4 regions of the Paenibacillus azoreducens genome follow, and region 4 is predicted to be linked to each of the others. Evidence: a T-box and tRNA genes for the amino acid it is inferred to sense, from the RefSeq annotation. Region 4 holds a T-box; the other regions hold tRNA genes.
The links. The T-box of region 4 lies ahead of argS (arginine--tRNA ligase). A T-box ahead of a tRNA ligase gene usually reads a tRNA of that ligase, here a tRNA-Arg.
Positions count from the first base shown of each region.

Region 1 (6,220 bases), 3.0 Mb from region 4:
TCGTTTCGATAACATCATAATCCTCATCCCCAAATCATGTCAACTATCTTTTTTAAAACTTGTTTTCTGTTCGGCGTTTATATGTTTTTTTGGTGAAAAAACAGCTTTTAATTACCCGTAACACACGGGGAAAACGTTTACTTCATTCGGTTGACAATGGTATGAAAATATAATAAATTCAAGGTTAATGGAATGTTGTGGAAACGTTTCAATCAAAGAGAAAGAAGGCCTGTTATGTCCGTATCATTAACCGGGTTTTTGAACAGCGTGAACCATCAACAATTAAACGTTCTTTCCGTCCGCATACTGCAAAACGGAACCCCTGCCGCACAATGGGACTTAAACCGGGATGAGCGCCGTCTTCAGCATTCGGTCAGCAAATCTTTCACCTGCATGGCCGTGGGATTGGCGATCGCGGAAGGAAAGCTGACCCTCGATACGAAGTTAAAGGATTTCTTCCCCCAATATGCCGAACAGGATCCGACACTAGCTCCCTCCCTTCATCCGGGGGAATTAACGCTTTACAACCTGCTGCGCATGTCCTCAGGCCATGACTCGCCCCCGCTGTGGGCCGAAGAAAGAGCCAGTCTGCAGGAAAAGGATTGGGTTAAATATTATATGTCCCTGCCTTTGGATAGACCCCAGGGAGAGACTTTCACTTACAGCAGCGGCGACACTTTCATGATTTCCGCATTGGTTCAAGCTGCGGTAGGCCAAACCGTAAAAGATTATTTAACGCCTCGCCTGTTTGAGCCGCTAGACATTCAGAATATAAGCTGGGATACCTCCCCGCTTGGCGTTACACTTGGCTGTACCGGACTCTATATCAACAATGAAGAGCTGAGCCGCTTCGGACAAATGCTGCTGCAAAAGGGAAAGTGGAACGGCAAGCAGCTTGTGCCAGCAGACTGGATCGAGTTTGCGACCCGCAGACAGATTGACAACGAAGGCGGTCCGGATTGGAGTCAAGGTTACGGCTGCCAGTTCTGGATGTGTCAGCATGATGCCTATCGCGCTGATGGAATGTTCGGCCAATTCTGTGTTGTCATTCCTGGCAAAAACGCAGTAGTTGCGATCAACAGCCATGAAGAAAATATGCAGGCGATACTTGATGCAGTTTGGGATGAGATTTTGCCATTATTATAAGTTTTTGAAATCGTTGTCCAGTATGAATGCGAAATAATAGTGGGTAACGGATATTCCTTTTTTTACCTGCACCGTGCACAGCTACCAGCGTACAGTGCGGCGATGCAAGCGCGAAGGTTCACCGGATTGTTGGAACTTGAATCGCACGGAGTTAGAAAAACTCTATCCTCAGGCTTGAGGATAGAGTTTTTTTCTTTTTAACTATACGTTGTCCCATGGAAATAAAATTGATGATAAGCTGAGGCAACGGCATTTGGGAATGGAGCGGCGAGAAACCGAATATTCAAATTTCCTTAGGAGATAATAACTAAACCCCTTTAAATCCGTTATCCAAGACAAGGTTGAATATGATGATGACTAGGAAAACGTTCCATCGTTTCTTAAAAAACGTTAATATGTCCATCCTGGTTTTATTTTTCGCCGGCTCGTTTACTTCTGCCCATGCCGATCCATCGCTCCCCATCGTTAACTATGAATCGGTTTACTCTATTGATGTTTATCCGGTTCAACACAAACTGGTTGTGTGGAAACAAGGGAAGAAAATCAAAACCTACCACGTTGCGGTCGGCAACCCATCCACACCAACTCCCGTTGGAGAATACATCATCACGTACAAGGGGAAAAATTGGGGGCCTTCCTTTGGTCCACGATGGCTCGGATTAAACGTGCCTTGGGGAAGTTATGGAATTCACGGAACAAACAGACCCTATTCCATCGGCCAACACCAGAGTCATGGCTGTATACGCATGTTCAACAGGGATGTCATGGATTTATACGAGATGATTCCTCTGGGGACAAAAGTTACGATCTACGGTCATGTTTTAGGGGATCTGAATCACCATCCGAAGCGGCTCGCCGAAGGGGATGTCGGAGCAGATGTACAGCTTATTCAATCCCGGCTGAAGAGTGCCGGATATTTTACGGGGGCAACCAACGGTAAATTTGGACCCCTTACCACCCGTGCCCTGATGAATTTCCAGCGGGATCAGCAATTGCCGCGAAATGGAGTTGTTTCCGAAAAGATCTACGAAGCATTAGGGTTGATGGAATGAACTCACATGAAAAAAAAATCCCTGTCCATTATTGGTCAAGACCCATTTAGTGGACATTGAAAAAAACACCTAGGATGCAACCTAGGGGTTTTTCCAATGTCTATTCTAAGGGGTGCACTTCAATAGTAGTCAGAGTTTCTTAACATGAGCGGTTTTTTCCATAGTGATGGACCCCCGGTATACCGCGTTGGGAGCTTTGCGGGGTACGTCCCAGGCCTTGGTACATCCCTTCGGGCTGACTGCCATTTTGTCCTACCGATGTCTATGCTCAGACTTAACCCGTGTTCGAATCCCCTTTGGATGTAATCCTGCCATAAGCTAACGAAACCTACAATCGTTATTTGGACAAAAATAAGCTTCTAAAATTTATAACGAAACTATGAAACGCTATTCAGCTCAAATGAGGCTCATTCGGGCATATTTCGTCCAAATAACGTTCTGTAGTTTCGTTAAATCTAAATCGGCTTCGGTTTCCTCGAAATAACGCTACCCAGTTTCGTTAGCTGAATCCAGATAAACCAAAGTGTGGTAAGAGCAAACTTCGCCCTTTTGCAAAATGTATATTGGAGCACTTGTTCAGAAAGTATATGTTTTTGCAGAGGCTTTCTTACAATTTCAGGAATTCGTTGTTTAAATGTTATCGTTCCGCACTGAATTTGATCTACCACTTTCATTTTACTTAATGCTTACCGACATTGAAAATTTATATTAAAAAGCCTCTTATCCAAGAGGCAACATGGTATAATATGGAATGTACATACACACCTTGAGTGGGCGCACCCTCCCGAAAGGGGGTGGTGCGATGAACATTTCGTTCGGTGAGGTTCTTACCTTCGGGTTGTTCCTGTTGGCTTTGCTGACTTACATCGACAAACGAAAGTAACCCACTCCTAAGGTTCGCGCCTAAGTGGGTTACTTCGCGTTCATATACATGATCTCGGAGGGGAATCCCGCTCAAGATGTTTGTACGAGGGGCAGCCTGGGCCGGCTGCTCCTTACTTATTGTTATCTTAGCATATGGAGAAATATACCTCAAGGCATGCGAAGACCAATCGTAAAAATACCGGTGGCCTGGCGTCCCTGCTCAGGAGTCACCCCTTCGGGCTGACTGCGATGGTACCCTAACGATGCCTATGCTCCGACGAACCCGGTTCGAATCCCTCTAATGAAAAAGCCACTCCAATGAGTGAATACCACGTCCCAGGTCGGGATACACCCCTTCGGGCTGACTGCGATGGTACCCTAACGATGCCTAGGCTCCGACGAACCCGGTTCGAATCCCTCTAATGAAAAAAGCCACTCCAATGAGTGGCTTGACTACGTCCCAGGTCGGGGTACACCCCTTCGGGCTGACTGCGAAGTTACCCTAACGATGCCTTTGCTCCGACGAACCCGGTTCGAATCCCTCTAATGAAAAAAAGCCACTCCAATGAGTGGCTTGCTTTACGTCCCAGGAGGGATTCGAACCCCCGACCGACGGCTTAGAAGGCCGTTGCTCTATCCAGCTGAGCTACTGGGACTTAATATGTATAAAAACGGTGCGTTAATTATTATAACGCATTTTCGGGAAAATTCAAAGAGAAATTTTCAAAAATGAATCATCGTTAGTTTGAAGGGGTAATATGATAACAGCAAACCATGTTAAAGGAGTTTTGGCAATGCGTCAATTGCTGTCATCCTTATCGTATTTCAGCATTTTTTTCGCGCCGTTTATTTTCCCCCTGATCGTCTGGATCGCTTCCACTGATTCGTATGTCATCATGCATTCAAGACGAGCGTTGATATCCCATATCTTGCCTTTCGCTTCGGCTGTTCCGCTGCTCATTCTTACTTTTGGTGCAGATAATCCGGGGTCGGTGCTCGGTTATATCATTCTGTTCATCATTATTTATTTGGGGACGTTCATCTACAATATCGTAAAAGGAATTCAGGTTTTGCGCGAATATGAGTGACCTCTTCCTTCCATTATATGTAATGAATCTCAGCTGCATTAAGGATGAAAAACCTCCGATCGGTTTCGGAGGTTTTTCACTTTAGGGGTTACTTATTGCCAAAACGTCTCGGGCTTTGCGGAACAGCCAAATTTCTGTCGTTCTTGCTCAGGACCTCTTCGGCGAATTCAGTCTGGTGGGCATACTTGTTGCCTTTCGTTTTTTTATACGTGAACGCCACTTTCGCTCACCCCCCTGAATTATAGTATGGGAAACGCGAAGGGTGGATATGTCCCTCAATAAATGGCTACATTTATAGCCCGATTTCAAACAAGGTGCAAAGTTCCATTTGCCCGATACCATCTCGCTGCTTGTGACAAGTTTCCTTCGGCCTAACGCAAGCGGACAGACATTTTATTCCTTTCTTCGGCATATAACTGTATCACTTTGACAAAATAGGGAACTGGTGCAACCCCAAAGAGTGCCGTGAAAATTTGAAGCAACACCGAATACATTTCGGGGGCCCCGGGAATAAAAACCGGGAAAAAGCTAGCGAAATTATTTAAACCTGAACCGCAATCCTGATCATGCAAAAAAATAGCAAAAAGATAGCAAAGAGACGAACAACAATAGAAAGGATGAACCGTCATGTGCGGAATTACCGGTTTTGTCGAGTGGAACGGCGATTTGACGCAGCATCTGCAGACGCTCGTAAAAATGACGGAAACCTTGACTCCAAGAGGCCCGGATGCATACGGAACATGGATTTCAGGCCCTTGTGCCTTCGGCCACCGCAGGCTCAGCGTCATCGATCCGGAAAATGGGGCGCAGCCCATGCTTGTATACGATGATGAGGACTTATACACCATAGTATATAACGGGGAATTGTATAATGCGGCAGAACTCAAGCGGGAGCTGCTGAAAAGAGGACATCACTTCCGGACGAATTGCGATACGGAAGTTCTTTTGGTCTCTTACATCGAATGGGGGCCAGCCTGCGTCGATAAATTCAACGGCATTTTTGCTTTCGCCATTTGGGACAGCGTGCGCCAGCAGGTCTTTATGGCCCGTGACAGGCTTGGCGTAAAACCATTTTTCTACAGCTTGATCGGAGGTATGCTGATCTTCGGTTCCGAACCAAAAGCACTGCTTCAGCACCCCAAAGTCGAACCCTCCGTAGGCGCCGAAGGTTTGGCGGAAATTTTTATCATCGGACCGGCACGCACGCCGGGCCAAGGCGTTTACCGCGACATGAAGGAACTGCGCGCGGGTTATGCCATGATCTTTAGCCGCAGAGGTTTGAATCATTATCAGTATTGGAAACTTGACAGCCATCAGCATGAGGAAGATACAGAAGCGACCGCCTCGCATTTGCGCGAGCTGCTTCAGGATACGCTCGAGCGCCAGCTCGTTTCCGATGTTCCCGTATGCACGCTGCTTTCCGGGGGACTGGATTCAAGCGCGCTGACGGCGCTTGCCGTGCAATATTACAACCGGACCGGACAGGGAAAGATGGATACCTATTCGGTCGACTATGTTGGCAACGACAAACATTTCAAATCCCATGCTTTTCAGCCGGGAGCGGATGCTCCTTGGATTCAGCGAATGGTCGAGGAGCTCGGGACAAATCATCATTACATCGAATTCGATACTCCGGAGCTGATCGAGTCGTTGAGCAACTCCACCCTGACACGCGACTTGCCGGGTATGGCGGATGTTGACGGCTCCCTTTACCTCTTTTGCCGGGAAATTAAAAAAGGCGCTACCGTAGCCGTATCCGGGGAAGCCGCGGACGAAATCTTCGGGGGTTATCCATGGTTTCACCGGGAAGAGATGCTGAATTCGGGCACGTTCCCTTGGGCAGTAGCCTCGGAGATGCGGGAAAGTTTGCTTTCGCCTGAAATCCGCGAGTGGGTACGGCCGCTTGAATACCTTGAGGACCGATACGCCGAAGCTGTGCGGGAGGTGCCGAAACTCCGCGGCGAAAACGGAATACAAGCGAAAATGCGCATCATGTCGTATTTGAACATTACCCGCTTCATGCCTACGCTGCTTGACCGCAAGGACCGCATGAGCATGGGCGTCGGCCTG
Region 1 covers NZ_AP025343.1:1,864,235-1,870,454, reverse strand. The annotation lists gene L6442_RS08000 (serine hydrolase domain-containing protein) at 235-1,146, shown strand; gene L6442_RS07995 (L,D-transpeptidase family protein) at 1,542-2,198, shown strand; tRNA gene L6442_RS07990 (tRNA-Arg) at 3,645-3,718, opposite strand; gene L6442_RS07985 (magnetosome magnetite crystal formation protein family) at 3,857-4,150, shown strand; gene L6442_RS32815 (hypothetical protein) at 4,239-4,370, opposite strand; gene asnB (asparagine synthase (glutamine-hydrolyzing)) at 4,778-6,220, shown strand, end outside.
Region 1: it encodes a tRNA-Arg, which carries the amino acid that the T-box ahead of argS (arginine--tRNA ligase) is inferred to sense. The anticodon was not compared.

Region 2 (6,220 bases), 2.2 Mb from region 4:
AGGGAACCTGTTGGAACTGGCACGCGTTGAGCTGCGCCGTCGAGTTTGCCTTGCAGTTCAGGGATTACCAGACCGATCGCTTTAGCGGCACCAGTTGTGTTAGGAATGATGTTTTCAGCAGCTGCGCGAGCGCGGCGGAAGTCACCTTTAGCGTGAGGAGCGTCCAAAGTGTTTTGGTCGCCTGTGTAAGCGTGAATTGTAGTCATCAGGCCTTCTACGACGCCGAACTTGTCATTCAGAACTTTCGCCATAGGAGCCAAGCAGTTCGTTGTGCAGGATGCGCCGGAAATAACGGTTTCGCTTCCGTCCAGAATTTCATGGTTCACATTGTAAACGACGGTTTTCATGTCGCCTGTAGCTGGAGCGGAGATTACGACTTTTTTCGCTCCGCCTTTCAGGTGAAGCTCAGCTTTTTCTTTGGTTGTGAAGAAGCCTGTGCACTCCAGAACGATGTCAACGCCGAGTTCTCCCCAAGGAAGTTCTTCAGGGTTGCGGTTAGCAAGAACCTTTACTTCTTTGCCGTTTACTTTGAAGAAGCCGTCATGAACTTCAACTTCTCCTTCGAATTTACCTTGAGTTGTATCATATTTAAGCAAATGAGCCAACATTTTAGCATCAGTCAAGTCGTTGATTGCAACCACTTCGATACCTTCCACATTTTGAATGCGGCGGAAAGCGAGTCGTCCGATACGTCCAAAACCGTTAATGCCTACTTTTACACTCATTGAATAGTCCTCCTAGAAAGTCGTTTTGTAGGGATTCCGCAAAAACCGGCATCGGCCGCAAAATCCGTTTTATTCAAAACAGGCATTGCCTGTATTGATAACCTCAAATTTGTTCATCGATTTGCCTGCAAATTTCGATTGCAGCCGCCTCATCCGTAACAAGGATATTCTCGTGGCCGAACTTCAGCACGGAATGAATAGCCTTCGCCTTATCCTTCCCGCCTGCGATCCCGATGACGATTTCGGTTCTGATGATGTCTTCGAGCCGCAAACCAAGCGTGATCATCCGATGGACAACCTCACCCTTTTCGTTAAAGTAGTAGCCAAAAGATTCAGCTACCGCTCCTTCCTTCTGGATCTCCTGTGCTGCAGTCGGGTCCAGCTTTCGGCGCCGGGTCATCTCCATCGCATCCCCAATGCCATGCACGATAATGCGGCACTGGCGGATCACCTGCACAATTTCCTGGATATTTCGGTCCTGCACAAGCGATTGGTACGCATCGTCGCTAAGCAAATCCGGCACATGCAGCAGCCGGTATTGAGCGCCTACGCGTTTTGCCATGGTAGAGGCAATGGTGTTCGCCTGGAATTCCACACTCTCGCCAAGACCGCCTCTGGCAGGCACAAACCAGCTGTTCTTCATCGATACCGACGCTTGCGGGTTCAGTGCCTCCGCAACGGTAGCTAATGTAGATCCGCCGGTGACGGCCACCGTGTCTTCCTGATTCATGACTCCGAGCAGAGCTTTGGCCCCTTCGCGTCCGAGATCCCGTTTGGTGACCGGTGAGGATTCGCAATCCCCCGGCACAACGACAACCTTTTGCAGATTGTATGCTCGGCGGATTTTCTCGGCCAGTTCATTGAGTCCAAACAGTTCCTTGGCCATTGGGCCCATCTCTTCGAGCAGCCTTCGTCCCGCTTCGCTGATCCTCATGCCGGAGCTTTCAATTTCGATCAGCCCCTGGGCTTTCAGAAGATCCGTTTCAGCGCGCAGCACCCGCTCCGTCATATGGAGCGATGCCGCCAGCGTCCGCCGGCCGATCAGCTCCGAAAGCATGATCTGATGAAGAATGGTGTACCTAGTCTTGAGAATGTCCATGAGATCAGGCAGAAGCTGCTTTTGTATCTCTAATATTTTCCGCATTGCTTTCCACTCCTGCAACTTCAAGTTCCTTCTCTCCGGTTCCTGGCCTTAAAATGTCCCGGGTTAACGTTTTAAGTCCCACTTACATTTTACTCAATTTCCGGCTCTGTTGCAAGTAGTCCAACGACTATCATTTACATTCTTTCTTCCTCTTATACAAGCGCGTGTGCAGTTCCTCACAACAAAGCACGGCAGTATATGGAAAAACAAGGTTTCCGCCGATTTTAGAAAAGGAACTATTGCAAAGTCACCCGGTTTAGCGTATAATAACTTTTGCTGCATGAAATGTATGTGTCAGTACTTGCTGGCAGCACATCTCACAATTTGCATCATGCGCCCGTGGTCCAATGGATATGACGTAGGCCTCCGGAGCCTGAGATCGAGGTTCGATTCCTCGCGGGCGCGCCATTACTTTATAATGAAAGCTTGTACCATATATTTAACCCGTAAGCCCAAAGCCAATCATAGGCTATTTTTTTTGCCCGGAGTTTGACTTTCTTTGACTTTTTGATTGGAATTGTTTATCATGAGGTTAATACGGTAAAAGTATGTATAGAATGATTACATTTAAATCAATTAAGGGTTTTGCAAAAATCTAAGAAGCGACTTTAGCAATATATAGATCGAAACGATCTTGTTCGTTATATATATTGCTCCCTGGGAGCGACTGAAATCGAATTTTGCAAAATCTAAATAAGGGAGGTTTTCCACGTGAGTTATATACCTATGGTCGTTGAACAAAGCAACCGCGGCGAACGCGCCTACGACATTTATTCCAGACTTTTGAAGGACCGCATTATTTTCCTGGGATCCGATGTCAACGACGTGGTGGCCAATTCGATTATTGCCCAGCTGCTGTTCTTGGCTGCCGAAGACCCTGAGAAGGACATTCATCTTTACATCAACAGCCCGGGCGGCTCCATTACAGCCGGTATGGCGATTTTTGATACCATGCAATACATCAAGCCGGACGTATCCACCATCTGCGTGGGTCTTGCTGCTTCCATGGGCGCATTCCTGCTGAACGCAGGCGCGAAAGGCAAACGTTACGCCCTGCCTAACAGTGAAATCATGATCCACCAGCCTCTTGGCGGTGCTCAAGGACAGGCAACGGATATCGAAATCCGCGCCCGCCGCATTTTGAAAATGCGCGATACGCTGAACCGTATCCTCGCCGAACGCACAGGCCAGCCGCTGGAACGCATCGAAAAAGATACCGACCGCGACTACTTCATGAGCGCGAAGGAAGCTGCCGAATACGGCATTGTCGATAAGGTGCTCGAGCATCCTCCGGTAAAAGGCGTTTAATAGAGCGCGATCAAGAAAATCGCTGCTTAAACTAGTAAGAAAAGCGCCCATTGTTACGCTATTCAGGACAATCTAATTGGTCTATTATTTTGGCCTATGCTTCTGTGCTTATTCCAAATACTTTGCTGGGAACCCAAAAACTTATAAATTTAAAAACAGGGCTTTCTCCGAGAGTCTGGCACACCAGATTTCGGGGAGAAGCCCCTGTTTTTTTGTTTTCAAATTTTAAATTTTTTTCTTTTGGCGCTTTTGGCCGAATAATAGGATTAAGCGTTAAAAATGATAGATTTCCTGCTTTTTTCACCCTCACACTCCCATCGGGATGTAGACATTTACACATTGACTATCCCAATATATTGAGGTAAAATTCATTTTGCCATCTACATATTGATGAATTCAACCTAAATGATACCACTACGACTTGCCTCTGGAACTAGAAGCAGCACGGAAGGCAGCGTCGTTTTTTATTGCAAAATATCTGTTAGGAGTGATAGGGATGTTGGTTGTCTACGATTCCAAAACCGGGAATGTCAGACGTTTTATAAACAAGCTGAATATGCGGGCCGTTTCCATCGCGGAACAGGAACAGGTGAACGAACCTTATGTTCTTGTGACGTATACGACCGGCTTTGGGCAAGTGCCTGAAAAGGTAAAAACATTTTTGTCCCATAACAGCAAGATGCTGCGCGGGGTTTCCGCCAGCGGCAACCGCAACTGGGGACCGGGCTTTGCCAAAAGCGCGGATACCATCTCCGATATGTACCATGTTCCGGTCATTACGAAATTCGAACTGTCGGGAACATCGCAGGATATAGAAACTTTTGTTGAAAGGGTGCGGACTATTGAAGCATATTGAATTGAACAACGAATTGATGCAGCGCGGTGCGGACGGATATTTTCAATTAGAGAAAGATAAAGAAGCGGTCGCGGCTTTTATGGAAGAAGTCGAAGAACAAACCATGAAATTCGGATCCCTTCGCGAGAAACTGGATTACCTGATTGAAAATGACTACTACGAAAATGTATTTGAAAAATATACTTACGAGGAAGTCGAATCGGTATTTACCCTCACATCCAAAAGCGACTTCCAGTTCCAATCCTACATGGCTATATCCAAGTTCTATAAGGATTACGCGATGAAGACCAATGACAAAAGCAAATATCTGGAGCAATACCCGGACCGCGTCGCCATTGTCGCCCTTCATCTTGGGGATGGAGACGGCGCTAAGGCACTGCGCATCGCGGAAGCTATGATCGAACAGCGCCTGCAGCCGGCAACGCCGACATTCCTGAATGCGGGCAAAAGCCGCCGCGGCGAATTGGTGTCATGCTTCCTGCTGGAAATGGACGACTCCCTCAACTCGATCAACTATGTGCTCGGAACCTGCATGCAGTTGTCCAAAATCGGGGGCGGCGTAGCCGTCAACCTGTCGAAGCTGCGCGGACGCGGCGAACCGATCAAAGGAGTGGCCGGAGCGGCCAAAGGCATTATGCCGGTGCTTAAGCTCATGGAAGATGCTTTCTCCTATGCCGACCAAATGGGGCAGCGCAAAGGATCGGGCGCAGGTTACTACAATATTTTTGGTTGGGATGTCATCGAGTTCCTCGATTCGAAAAAGATTAATGCCGACGAAAAGCTGCGGATCAAAACATTGTCCATCGGCCTGATCATCCCGAACAAGTTCTACGAGCTCGCCGCTCAGAACAAACCGCTTGTCGTATTCGGCCCTTATTCGGTCTATAAAGCTTACGGCCAACATCTGGATGATATGGATCTCGACACGATGTACGACGAGCTGCTCGCCAATGACAAGGTCACCAAAAAGACCGTCATGAGCGCACGCGACATGCTGACCAAAATCGCGTCTACCCAGCTTGAATCCGGCTATCCTTATATCGTGAACAAAACGAATGCAAACCGCATTCATGCGCTGAAAGACATCGGCCAGATCAAAATGTCCAACTTGTGCACGGAAATTTTCCAGCTCCAGGAGACTTCGGAAATCAACAACTATGGCGCAGGCGATATCATCCGGCGGGACATCAGCTGCAACCTGGCTTCGCTGAACATCGTTAACGTGATGGAACGCAAAAAAATCAAAGAGTCCGTACGAGTCGGCATCGAAGCATTGACCGTGGTCAGCGATCTCTCCATAATCGACAACGCTCCAGGCGTGCAGCGCGCCAATAGCGAACTGCATTCGGTCGGCCTTGGAGCCATGAACCTGAACGGATTTTTGGCGAAAAACAAAATCGCCTATGAAAGCCCTGAAGCAAGAGAATTTGCCAGCGCGTTTTTCATGATGATGAACTACTACTCCCTTGAGCAAAGCATGGAAATCGCCCGTGACCGCGGCATCACCTTCCATGATTTTGAGAAATCCGAATATGCGAAGGGCACTTATTTTGACCGTTATCTCGAAACGGACTTCAGACCGAACTCGGAACGGGTGCAAAAGCTGTTTGAAGGCATTGAAATCCCTTCCCCTCAGGATTGGGCCAAACTCAAGGAACAAGTGCAGAAGTACGGCCTGTACCATGCTTACCGTCTGGCTATCGCGCCAACGCAAAGCATCTCGTACATCCAAAACGCAACATCCAGCGTCATGCCGATCGTCGAACATATCGAAACGCGTACATACGCGAATTCCACGACATATTACCCGATGCCTTTCCTGAGTGCGGAAACGCAGTGGTATTACAAATCGGCATACAACATTGACCAGTTCCGCCTGATCGATATGATTGCCGAAATTCAGCAGCATGTGGACCAAGGCATATCGACCGTACTCCATGTCAACAGTAATGTGACGACCCGCGAACTGTCGCGCTTTTACATTTACGCCGCTAAAAAAGGGCTTAAATCGCTGTATTACACCCGGACGAAAAAACTGTCCATCGAAGAATGCACAAGCTGCGCAGTTTAAAAAATCGAAAATACGATAAGGTTATGCAGGGACTTTTCGGGGTCCCTCATTGCCTTCTTCATATAAAAGGAGTTATTGCCTGATGAAAGCAGTAAACTGGAACCGGCCGGACGATG
Region 2 covers NZ_AP025343.1:7,051,146-7,057,365, forward strand. The annotation lists gene gap (type I glyceraldehyde-3-phosphate dehydrogenase) at 1-725, opposite strand, end outside; gene L6442_RS31550 (sugar-binding transcriptional regulator) at 829-1,869, opposite strand; tRNA gene L6442_RS31555 (tRNA-Arg) at 2,203-2,277, shown strand; gene clpP (ATP-dependent Clp endopeptidase proteolytic subunit ClpP) at 2,581-3,177, shown strand; gene L6442_RS31565 (hypothetical protein) at 3,272-3,481, opposite strand; gene nrdI (class Ib ribonucleoside-diphosphate reductase assembly flavoprotein NrdI) at 3,674-4,033, shown strand; gene nrdE (class 1b ribonucleoside-diphosphate reductase subunit alpha) at 4,020-6,104, shown strand; gene nrdF (class 1b ribonucleoside-diphosphate reductase subunit beta) at 6,187-6,220, shown strand, end outside.
Region 2: it encodes a tRNA-Arg, which carries the amino acid that the T-box ahead of argS (arginine--tRNA ligase) is inferred to sense. The anticodon was not compared.

Region 3 (6,220 bases), 3.0 Mb from region 4:
TTGCTGTATCAACATAATTGGCTTGCTGTAACAAAGGTTGAAGCTCCTCGTTAGGAATAAGGGATTGAAGAATAGGGACTAACATTGTACGATGGTTCATGAGACCGTCTCACCTTCCGTAGGGTTTGTAGGGGTACAAACACTTTACAGAAATGAGCGGTCTTTTTCTACCATTTTTTTGATAATCAACAGGCGTACAAAAGTACATCTATTTTAGCGTTCCAGGCAATTACGGCTAGAAAGCTTGCAAAAGTGCATCTTTTCCCCAGCTTTTAGGCATAAACAGACGATTCATGGTCCAATGGATGTACTTTCACAACAATTTTGCATTTCACGCTATAACATGCCTGAAAAGGATGCACTTTCGCAACATTTTCCTGATCACATGATCAACTGTCTGAAAAAGCTTGCGTCCTGAATCAATTTTCATAATGGATTTATATCGGATTCTTGAAGCTAGGTATCTAATAATCTAATACTTATCGATCTATATCCAATCCATTTCATAAAGGATGTATGTCGAATGCTTGAACCTAATTGGATCAACCAGCGGTTGGCATTATGAAATGGATTAGAAGTACAGTTCCTCAAGCGAAGGCGGACCTTTCTGGAGGAGCCTGCAAATCAGCATCTTTCTTTGAGATTTTGTGTGCTTCATAAGGAAAACCTGCAAATGTGCAGGCACCCGTTTCTCGGAAGGGTCATAAGAGCTGCTCTACTTGCCTAGAATGTAAAAAAATAATTGTCAATGAAGAGTAGAAACGGACTACAGCAATTGTTAGGCCTGCTCGGAAGACGAACTGACAGTGGGAATGCCGCCCTTCAGCTTAAGCAGCGGGAAGAGAGCCACCACGCCCAGAAGGATAAATAGACCAGAAATCACAAACACGGAAACTAGCGAGAATGCATTTTTGATAACGCCTGAAAACATCATTGTAACAACCATGGAACCTGTGAAAAGCGGACTCAAAATCCCGTTGACCCGGCCGATAAACGATTCTTCCGTATTTTGCATCATCAGCGTATTGATTCCGATATTAATGGAAGGAAATGCAAGGCCGCTAATAAATTGAAAACCAAGCGTCATCCAATAGTTCGTTGACAGTCCCATGGCAATGATCGTCAAGCTAACAACAGCCATGCTAAACGTCAGAAGTCTCTGCGGCTGCAGCTTGCTGGAAAAGCTCATCGCCAGCACACCGCCGAAAATCATCGCTACGCCATTAGCGAGCGAGAACCATTGCAAATAATCTTCAGGCTTCCCGAGCCGTTCCGTAATAAGGAAGATGCCCAGCGGCTGAATCAGGCCAAAACCCAGTCCTACGGCAAAAAAGCCGGCTCCGAGTTTACGAAGTATCACACTGGAGCGAATATACCGGAATCCCTCCTTAATGTCCTCCAGCACTTGCGATGGTTCCTGATCCTTTTCATCCTGCCGATCCCGAGGAAGGAAGGTGAGCGATAAAGCGGACAAAAGAAAGGCGATGGCCATGATGCCAATGGCCGTTTCGATTCCATAACGTTGATATACGAACATGCCGACGACCGGACCGAAGATCATAAATACCGCGAACAAGGTTTGATATGCCGACATGCCCTTTTGCATTAAATGCCCAGGCACATGTTGTTTAAACAGCTTCAACCCGGCGGGTTGCGAGAATTGGGACAATATGGCCGACACAAACGTTGCGAAAAATACGACCTTCCACGAACCGAACATCATGGCGGCAAGAACCACAAGAACGGAAAGCGCGCTTAACAAATCACAGGTCACCATCGTTCTTTTGGGGCGCCAGCGGTCTGCAAACGTTCCCCCGATAAACGAAAACACGAAGATCGGGGCGTACTCTGCGACGGAGATCAACGAAACGGCAAATGCATCACCGTTCGTCATTTTTTTAACAAAAAGCAAAATAGCGATATTTCGTACCCAAATTCCGATTTGCAGAAACAATGTGGACATCAAAATGACTTGCACGAAGCGGTTGCTCAGCAGCGATGAAGCTTTTGCCTGTTTGTTGGCAGTCATGAATCTCTCCCTTTCATTTTTATTTCAGGATTTTGCAAAATTCGATTTCCAACCGCTTCCGGGTACAATATATAGTCAAACTAAACCGTTTCGCTCTATATATTGCTGATGAAAGTCGCTCCTTGGATTTTTGCAAAATTCTTATTTATAAACAAAATCAAAATTGCAAAATGGCGGACAGTTAATAAAATTACGGAACATTGTTATGTTCTAAAAATATGAATCTGCACCCTGGTCGGCTATAAAAGCTGATAATTATTCAGCCGGATCGCATATCGGTATCTATAGCAGTCCATTTTTGTTCAGTTATGTTCGGGTTTAAAATAAAGTTCAGCTTATGGAAGGTAAAACGCCTCTTAAATCGGCAAAATCGAGCCGCCATGGCCATTTCATTTATCCGCATTAAAAATGTAACATAACATTGTTACGTTGTAAAATAAAAAATGGGATATATACCCGTTTTTCTCATGCTTTGAGTAAGGTCGCTCGTGGATTTTAGTCATAAGTTGTTGACAGGAGTTAAGTAGTACAGGCTCCGAGAACTCTGCACCGAATCCCTCATAATGATCCTTATAAATGAAAAAAAGCCACTCCAATGAGTGGCTATCACGTCCCAGGTCTGGGTACACCCCTTCAGGCTGACTGCGATGTTACCCTAACGATGCCTATGCTCCGACGAACCCGGGTTCGAATCCCTCTAATGAAAAAAAGCCACTCCAATGAGTGGCTTGACTACGACCCAGGTCCGGGGTACACCCCTACGGGCTGACTGCGATGTTACCCTAACGATGCCTATGCTCCGACGAACCCGGGTTCGAATCCCTCTAATGAAAAAAAGCCACTCCAATGAGTGGCTTGCTTTACGTCCCAGGAGGGATTCGAACCCCCGACCGACGGCTTAGAAGGCCGTTGCTCTATCCAGCTGAGCTACTGGGACAAAATTTCACGCAAGAAATATAATATCATATGGGTGGATAATTGGCAATAAGAAATTAATATAATTAATAAAATCGTTTTTGGAAATAGATGAATGTAAGTTTTAGATTATATAATATATAAGTTTCAGCAGAGCTTATAGTATTCTATAATCCCTAGAAAAACATCCGCTAAACGCGGTCTGTCTTCCTTGAAAGTACGTCGATGGACGTTTTTCTCTTAATTGATATTCAGTTAGGCACCCATTTATGCAAGCCGGTTTTTTCAACTGCCATGCGGGTATGATATAATCAACAATTAATTGATCATACCGGACAGAAAGGAGGAATCCCCTATTAGCGAATCCACATTCCCCGGAAGAGACAACGTATTTCTCTTTCCAAAGACACTCGACTTCTATCAGATTCAGCTGACAGTTATGCTGGAAAACGAACGGTACGGGGAAGCAATGGATCTTCTGCGTTTTTTGCTCCAGTGTCAAGGTCAGGATCAGCGGCATTATGAAGAATGGCAAGCGCTTCTTGAATGGCTGGAAGCCGCATTTCCCGGGCATATTCCCGGCAAAACGGATGACGGCCAGGGAGAAGCTGAAGAAGAAGGACCGAGCGAGGATGAAATGAAGCGCCAGAATGTGCAGGCCAAGCTTGCCGAAGATCAGTTTTATGCGGACAAGCTGATGCACACGGCCATGCAGGAACCATTCAGCGAACAAAACATGCTGGCGCTCGAGCAGCTTTCTTACCTTGAAGGCCCCGAAATCGACGAAGCGCTGGTGCATTGGCTGCAAAATCATCCGCTGCATCCGCTGCTCCAATTCAGAGTTTTGCAGACGCTGCGCAAACGCGGAATGCAGGGGAGCATCGAACTGCTCCGCGAGCAGGAACGTGCTAGAATCGAAGTGGAAACGGTCCCGCTGGGCCCGGATGAGTTTCCGCCCCAGATCGGTTTGATTACGGAAAGGGTAGGCGGCCAGACAGAAGTTCAGGAACCGGCGCTTTATTATTTTGCGCAAGAGCTGTGGACGCAGTTTATTATGGCTATTTATGGAACCGAAGATTATTATTCCATCGTGGACGAAAATGATGAAACCGTCGATATTTGGGCGGCCGCGCTGCACCAGATCGTTTCCGAAAGCTTGACGGGAAGCCGCAGCGATGAGGAAATCCGGAGCATGTACGGCGTAACGGATACCATGCGTTTTCGCTTCGAGCAGGCGTACCGCACCATGAAACAGTTTGTGGCTGCAGGAGCAAATGTATAGAAAAAACAGGAAGCTCTTCCTAAAGACTTGCCAAAGGGATGCCCTTGAAAAAGGGTACAATCTTGTTTATACTATAGTGGTTATTCTGTGCGCGTTAAACTAATGACCATGTGAAATATTTTTGGAGGGGAAAGCATAAAATGAAAGCAACCTGGGAAAAAATAGAGAAGAACCTTGGTGTTCTTGAAGTTGAAGTAGAAGCGGAACGCGTATCCGCTGCGATTGACAAAGCCTTTAACAAAGTAGTTAAGAAAGCGTCCGTGCCTGGTTTCCGTAAAGGTAAAGTGCCGCGGCCGATCTTTGAAGCACGCTACGGAGTAGAAGCTTTGTACCAAGACGCCATCGATATTTTGCTTCCAGAGGTATATACAGAAGCCGTTAACGAAACGGATATCTTCCCTGTAGACCGTCCTGAAGTTGAAATCGATCAATTCGCAAAAGGACAAGCCTTCAAATTCAAAGCTAAAGTAACCGTTAAACCTGAAGTTACTCTTGGCGAATACAAAGGCGTAGAAGTACCTGCACAGAAAGTAGAAGTATCCGAAGAAGAATTGAACGAAGAACTGAAACGTCTTCAAGAGCGCCATGCCGAACTTAGCGTGATCGACGAAGGCGCAGCGCAAGAAGGCGACATCGCCGTAATCGACTTTGACGGTTATGTAGACGGCAATCCGTTCGAAGGCGGTCAAGCAGAACGCTATTCCCTCGAGCTTGGAAGCGGCACGTTCATTCCTGGATTTGAAGAACAAGTCGTTGGCATGGCAACAGGCGATTTCAAAGACGTTGAAGTGACGTTCCCTGAAACTTACCATGCGGAAGAGCTTGCCGGCAAACAAGCTGTGTTCAAAGTGAAAGTTCACGAAATCAAACGCAAACAGCTGCCTGAGCTGGACGACGAATTTGCCAAAGACGTAAGTGAATTTGAAACGCTGAACGAATATAAAGAAGATCTGAAAAAAGAACTTCTGGCTCGCAAGGAACAAGAAGCGAAAGGCAAAAAAGAAGCTTCAGTCGTAGACAAAGCTTCTGAAAATGCCGAAGTGGAAATTCCGCAAGCGATGATCGACGGCGAAATTCAAAACATGATGCGCGATTTCGACAACCGTCTGCGCAGCCAAGGCATGAACCTTGAAATGTTCCTGAGCTTCTCTGGCCAAACAACAGACGATTTGAAAGAGCAAATGAAGGACGATGCTGAAAAACGCGTCCGCAATAACCTCGTTCTCGAGCAAATCGCCAAAGAAGAAAACATCGAAGTAACGGAAGAAGACATCAATAAAGAACTCGAAACGATGGCTGAAGCTTACAAACGTACCGCTGACGAAATCCGCGGCATTTTGGCGGCTAACGGATCGCTGGATAGCCTGCGTGAAGAAATCTCGCTTCGCAAAACGGTTGAACTTCTCGTTGAAAACAGCAAGGAAGTTGAAGTTAGCGAGGAAGCTGCTGAAGAGAAAGCGGAATAAGAGGCAGATCATTGACAGCGGACATGATAAACGTTATGTCCTTATATGAACTATAAAGAGATAAGGCACGTATATTTCATTGCGTGCCTTATTTTTAACTGATATTATCCATTTTATTCATAAATAATGTATAAAATGGATAATATTCACTCTTACATACATAGTGAGAGCCTGAGGGCTTGCGTTAGGCTATATTTCAAGACCGGTTTCATACACTGTACTCAGGGGATGAAGCGAAAAAATGACATCATGCTTTGAACATGTTAGAATAATGCTGTAAGCCTGATGGATGCAAGCATTACATCTTTAAATGGAAAAGAGGTTGGACACATGAGTCTGATACCTATGGTTGTTGAGCAAACCAATCGGGGCGAGAGATCATATGACATTTACTCCAGATTGCTGAAGGATCGCATCATTTTTCTCAGCAATGCGATCGACGATGATGTTGCCAATCTCGTCATAGCACAGTTATTGTTCCTTGCAGCTGAAGATCCTGAGAAGGATATCCATTTGTATATCAATTCT
Region 3 covers NZ_AP025343.1:1,901,624-1,907,843, forward strand. The annotation lists gene L6442_RS08115 (IS4 family transposase) at 1-100, opposite strand, end outside; gene L6442_RS08120 (MFS transporter) at 779-2,029, opposite strand; tRNA gene L6442_RS08125 (tRNA-Arg) at 2,893-2,966, opposite strand; gene L6442_RS08130 (hypothetical protein) at 3,384-4,226, shown strand; gene tig (trigger factor) at 4,367-5,692, shown strand; gene clpP (ATP-dependent Clp endopeptidase proteolytic subunit ClpP) at 6,023-6,220, shown strand, end outside.
Region 3: it encodes a tRNA-Arg, which carries the amino acid that the T-box ahead of argS (arginine--tRNA ligase) is inferred to sense. The anticodon was not compared.

Region 4 (6,220 bases):
TCATGGTTGCGGAGGCCACGCTGAAGCTGCTCCTGGAACCGGGTCAGCAACTTCAACAATTCCCAGCCTGAATCCCCGAGCACATCCGATCCGGGCAGGGCTGAATTCGCTGTGATGCCCGCCGTTCCAGCCATTGCCGCCCCCTTGGTCAGCACGCTTTGTGTTCTCGCATAGGTGTACTGCACATAGGGGCCTGTTTCCCCTTCAAAACTCAAAGCCTCCTCCAATGAGAAATCCACTTCGTTCAGACGGTGGTTTTTGAGGTCGCCGAAAATAATCGCGCCGATCCCTACGGCATTCGCCACCTGTTCCTTATTTTCCAGATCCGGATTTTTTTCATTTATAATCGCCAGCGCCCGGGCCACCGCTTCATCAAGCACTGTTTCAAGCACAACGATTTTGCCGCGCCGCGTGGACATCTTTTTGCCTTCGAATTTCATGAGTCCAAAAGACACATGGATGCAGCTGTCGGCCCAGTCCATCCCCATCTTCCGCAATACCGAGAACACTTGCTGAAAATGCAGCTTTTGCTCATTTCCAACCACGTACAGCAGGCGTTCTCCCTCCATCACATCATGTCTGTAGATCGCGGTAGCCAGATCCCTTGTCGGATAAATAGTGGTTCCGTCCTTCTTCAGGATCAGGCATGGCGGCATGCCTTCATCATCCAGACGGACCACCAGAGCGCCGTCGCTTTCCTCCAGCAATCCTTTTTCTTTCAAGCTTTCTACGACGGGCTGCATTTTATCATTGTAAAAGCTCTCCCCAAGCGTATAATCAAAGCTCACATTCAGCCGCTTATACATCCGGTTAAATTCTTTCAAACTGACTTCCACAAAAAATGCCCACAGTCTCCGTGCCTCTTCGTCACCGGCTTCCAGCTTGCGGAACCACTCTCTTGCCTCCGGCTCCAACGTCTCGTCTTCAGCGGCTTCCTCATGAAAACGAACATATAATTTAAGGGACTCTCCAATCGGGTCTTCGGAAATAGCGTTGTCATCCCCCCATCTCTTATAGGCGGCAATTTGCTTGCCGAACTGTGTCCCCCAATCGCCGAGATGGTTAACGCTGACAACATCGTAACCGGCGAGCTTATACATATTGTATATGGCCGCTCCAATCACGGTCGAGCGGAGGTGGCCGATGCCGAACGGCTTGGCGATATTCGGGGAAGACATATCGATGACGATCTTCCTCCCCTTTCCGGTATCCGGAATGTTTTCCGTGGCCAGTTCATCCATGATCAGCGGAATGTAATGGGCACGATCAAATTTCAAATTGATGTACGGGCCTGCGGCCTCGGCTGTAATCGCAGGATGGCTGAAAGATCCGGCAATGTCTTTGGCTACTTCCTGCGGGGCTTTTCGAAACTGTTTGGCAAGCATAAAACATGGAAAAGCGATATCCCCCATTTGCGCGGAAGGCGGAATCTCCAGCAGCCCCATAATTTGATCGGCTTCCAGCGGTACATAAGTTTTGAGCGCATCTGCGGCCCATTGTTGCAGCATTATGATCATCCTCTCTGTCTATTTTGAAAAATAAGCGGTCTTACCCTGACTCAATACTGAAATTAGTCCTGGACAGTTGAGCCCTTTCCCTTACACAAAAAAGCCCCCGTCTCAATATTATAGAGACGAGAGCTTATATTCCCGCGGTACCACTCTAAGTAAACGAAACAAAGACCACATCAGTCCTTATTAGCATTTCCCTCAATAACCTGTAACGGGGTTATCCGGACGAACCTACCGACTTTTATGCAACAAAAGTTTTGGACCCGCCATCTCCCGGGTGCGCTTCACGAAGGAAACATGTACCGGCTTCCACCAGCCCCGGCTCGCTGTTCATGTTCGCCCTTCCTTACTCTCCCGATCCCAGACATTCAATTTTCAATATTATACACATCCCATGCTCTATAAATCAAGCCATGTTTTCGCGAAGAAAAACCCGAAAGCGGCTGGTCCTCTTACTGCTCCCTTTGTTCAAGTACCCGCATGCCCTCTTCCAGCTCCGATCTGGAAAAATGCTCCCCGATAAAAACAACCACGTCCGGCACGTTTCCTTGCGGCGTAATCCGCAAAAAATCAGGTTCCCGAAAGGCGTATTGGAACAAAAAGCGGCTTGCGGTGTCGCTGAACGTCAACACGCCTTTGGCCCGGTAAACCTCCCGTGGAAGCTTCGCAATGAAGTTCTCAAATTCTCCGCTATCGACAGGACCATTTAAATAATGGGTATAGACCATAACATGGTCATGCGTATGATGGTGCGTATGATCATGCGCCGGATGATGATGTTCTGCAGCGTTCTGCTCCAAACCATCCTCAGGGATCGAAAATGCGCCGGAGTTATTCCCAGCCGGGTTTTCTGCTTCAAGCGCCTCCAAAACCGCAGACAGATCGACATCGCAGCGGACGGCCGGAAGCACAGACGCATAGGCATTCCACTGCGAAACGACGGTTCCGAGCAGCTGTTTATTTTCCGGGCTGACCAGATCGGTTTTATTTAATATAAGACAGGACGCGGTGCGGATCTGCTCCTGCATCAAGCGGAAGGTTTTTCCTTTCTGCTGTTGATACAATTCCAAAAGATGAGCCGAATCGACGACCGTAATAACGCCCTTGAGATCAATTTTCAAGTACAAAGCCGCTTCGGTCACCCCATCCAAAATTTCCATCGGATTTGCGATTCCCGTCGCTTCGACGACGATCACATCCGGATCTTCCCTCTCAATCAGGCCGGCAATCTCCATGCTCAAATCGCCGCGGATCGAGCAGCAAATGCACCCGCTAAGCATTTCCGTCATGGGTACCTGCTCCTGAACAAGCAGCCCGTCCAGATTGACGTCCCCAACTTCGTTCATAATTACGGCCGGAAGCAGCCCCTGAGCCTGCCAATGGGATACCAGCTGCTGAAGCAGGGTGGTTTTCCCGCTCCCCAAAAAACCGGATAATATGTAAATGGGCGTTGTCTTTTGCTTCGTCATATCGTTCTCCTCTAGATCGCTTTGATGAATCATCTGTTTTTAGCAAAGTGTACTACACCCCCGGCTTCGCCGCAACAGCAGCGGTTCAGGACCTGCCATTTGCATGATGGCGTGCAAAGGACTATCCTAAAAAGACACACTCAAAGGGAGAGGAGTATAACAAGATGAGATCAGTAGACCAGCACCGCAGCGAAGCGCCTGACACCGTATCCTGCATGGTGATCACCGTATCGGATACACGCACCCCGGAGACCGATACCGGAGGCCGGTTGGCTAAATCCCTATTGGAAGAAGCCGGTTACCGGATTGCCGGTTATACCATCGTCAAAGACGATTATGAAGGCATCAGGGAGCTGATTCATGAAGCTGCGGGAAATCCGGAAGTAGAAGCTGTCATATTAACGGGAGGAACCGGTATTTCCCCTAGAGATACCACCTACGAAGCCGTTTCTTCGCTGCTGGACAAGCATCTGCCGGGGTTCGGGGAAATTTTCAGATACCTGAGTTTTACGGAAGATATCGGACCTGCCGCGATCCTCAGCCGTGCTATTGCCGGAACATCCGGCAGCACTGCGGTTTTCTCCATACCGGGCTCCACGGGAGCGGTTAGACTGGCAATGGAGCGGCTCATCATACCCGAGCTGCGCCACGTGATGCGGGAGATCTACAAAAAATAACCCGAGAAAGTGACGCTCCAACACCCACTGAAAATCGGCAAGATCTTCCCCACAGAGCAGCACCATTTTATTTTTTTGTTAATAAGAAAAACGTCTATCGACGTACTTTCTAGGAAGACAGACCGCATTTAGCGGATGTTTTTCTTGCGATTATAGAATTGTTCAGCGTAGCAAGAAAATTTATAAATTCTATAATCTTAAGAAAATAGCGGCGCAGGGTTCATTCCCTGTGCCGCTATTTCTTTACAGGAGCATATTCGAGTGTCACATGAGACTTCCATTCTAGATATAACCTCATTGGGCAGTTACTGCATGCGACCAATCAAGGAATTAAACACCTCGTGAACCTGTTTTTCGTAGATACCTTTGTCTTTTCCCGATGACGTATAAATCAAGGACGCCCGACTGTGGCTATAAATGGTCGTGCGGGATTTCGGCGTATCTATCCGATGCTCTCCTCCATACCAGTTACGAATACGCGCGATCCGTTCCTCTTTACTGCTAAACACATGAAGGGTAATATACTGCCGGGGATTGCCCTTGAGATAAAAAATGTAGCTGATATTGCCGCGCCCGTCCTCGGCATAGGTTTCATGGGTCAGCGGAATTTTTTTGTCCCTGAATATCTGCTTCATCTCGTTGATCAGCTGCCCGTTCAGACCTTTACCCTGGGACTTCGCACGGATATTGCCTTCGGAATAAGAATCGAAATTATACAGTTTGGTTTCTTTCTTGATGACGGTATGTTTGTTACAGCCGGCCGTGGCAGCCAGCAGCACGCAAGCCAGCAGCAGCGCTAACCGTTTGTTCATGTTGGTTCATCCCTTCCCCTCACGCCGCTTCAAGCGGAAGACAGTATGATATGGGGTTAGAATACCAACATTACAAACGCTTTATGCAGCAGACGGATATGCCGCTTTATGCCAGGCGAATAACCGTTCTGCCCACTGCTTTCCCCTGCAGGATGGTCTCAAGCACCTCCGGCAGGTCTTGCAGGGCGGCTTCATGGATCCCTTTGGCCAAAGCACGCTCAGGCTTCCAATCCCGCCCCAGTTTGCTCCAAATACGCTGCCTCCGCTCCTTCGGACAATACACCGAATCAATCCCAAGCAGCTCCACGCCGCGTAAAATAAACGGAAAGACGGTGCCTTCAAAGCCCGTGCCGCCAGTGAGCCCGGAAAGCGCAAGCGCGCCCCCGTACCGGATGCTTTTGAACAACTGTGCCAGATGCGGCCCGCCAACCGGATCAATGACACCGGCCCAGCGTTGTTTGCCGAGCGGACCTGCGATGGCGGCTTGGATTTCGTCCCGGCCAATTACGTCAGCGGCACCAAGGCTCAGCAGCCAGTCTTTTTGTTGTTCCAATTTGCCGCTGCTGGCCGTAACACTGTACCCTGCCTTGGACAAAATATCGACCGCAAAGCTGCCAACGCCGCCTGTCGCACCGGTAACCAATACGGGACCAAACTCCGGCGAAACGCCGGAGTGCAGCAATCTATCGACGGAAAGCGCAGCTGTGAACCCGGCCGTACCGATCCCCATCGCTTCGCGCGGGTTTAAACCTTCCGGCAGCGGAAGGAGCCAATCAGCAGGAATACGCGCATATTCGCTAAAACCGCCGTCATGGGAAACGCCAAGGCCGTAGCCCGTACATACGACCAAATCCCCTTCCCGAAAATCGGGATGATCGGATTTGGCCACTTCGCCTGCAAGATCGATCCCCGGCACGATCGGGTAATCCTTAACAACTTTCCCTTCCGGCGAAACGGCAAGCCCGTCCTTGTAATTGACGCCGGAGTAAAGGACTTTAACCAATACATCGCCCTCCGGCAAATCATCAAGCGTTCTTTTCTCAATCTGACCCGTTAACTCCGCTCCGTCGCGGCGAACCATATATGCTAAAAATTGTTCCATTTGTAGACTGCTCCTCTCATGCATCGGATTTATGCTTATTATACAAAACAAAATGAATAAAGACTGTTAAAAACCGCAGACATGAACGTTTTTCTGACGGGTTCGAGTTCTGGCTTTTTTGCGCTTTCCCGGGAAATAATAAGTGCCTTCAGCTTTCCATAGGATTTGAATCATCCAAGCAAAAAGAGACCCGGATGAAGAAGTCCATGCTCTCCATAACCGGATCTCTTATTCTATTCCTCAACCTGCATGTATTCGGCCATCAGCTTTTGCTTTAGCTCCCATACTTTTTCGCTGATATTAATGCGATATATTTCCGGGTTGAGCTTGCGCAAATATTCCGGCCAAAAAAGATTCATCTGTTCACGATGGTAGCTGCGGATTTCTCCCAAGGATGGCAGCGAGTAAACCTGCAGCCCGTTTTTGAAAATAGGCTCCAGCATCGGAATGGCGTCGTAATTTTTTACGTATTTATGCAAATATGGATGCTGCGGATGAAACAGCTTTAACCGCATACCGTCATGCGGACGTTCTTCGTCCGGGAACATCACGTAGTCGGCGATCGCTTTCCCGCTGATGCGGTCCACGATACGGTAAACGTCTTTTTTGCCTGGCGTGGATACCTTCTCCGGATTGCCGGAAATTTTGA
Region 4 covers NZ_AP025343.1:4,888,865-4,895,084, forward strand. The annotation lists gene argS (arginine--tRNA ligase) at 1-1,508, opposite strand, end outside; T-box leader at 1,627-1,882, opposite strand; gene L6442_RS21510 (CobW family GTP-binding protein) at 1,964-2,980, opposite strand; gene L6442_RS21515 (MogA/MoaB family molybdenum cofactor biosynthesis protein) at 3,145-3,657, shown strand; gene L6442_RS21520 (hypothetical protein) at 3,963-4,469, opposite strand; gene L6442_RS21525 (acrylyl-CoA reductase family protein) at 4,576-5,571, opposite strand; gene L6442_RS21530 (nicotinate phosphoribosyltransferase) at 5,805-6,220, opposite strand, start outside.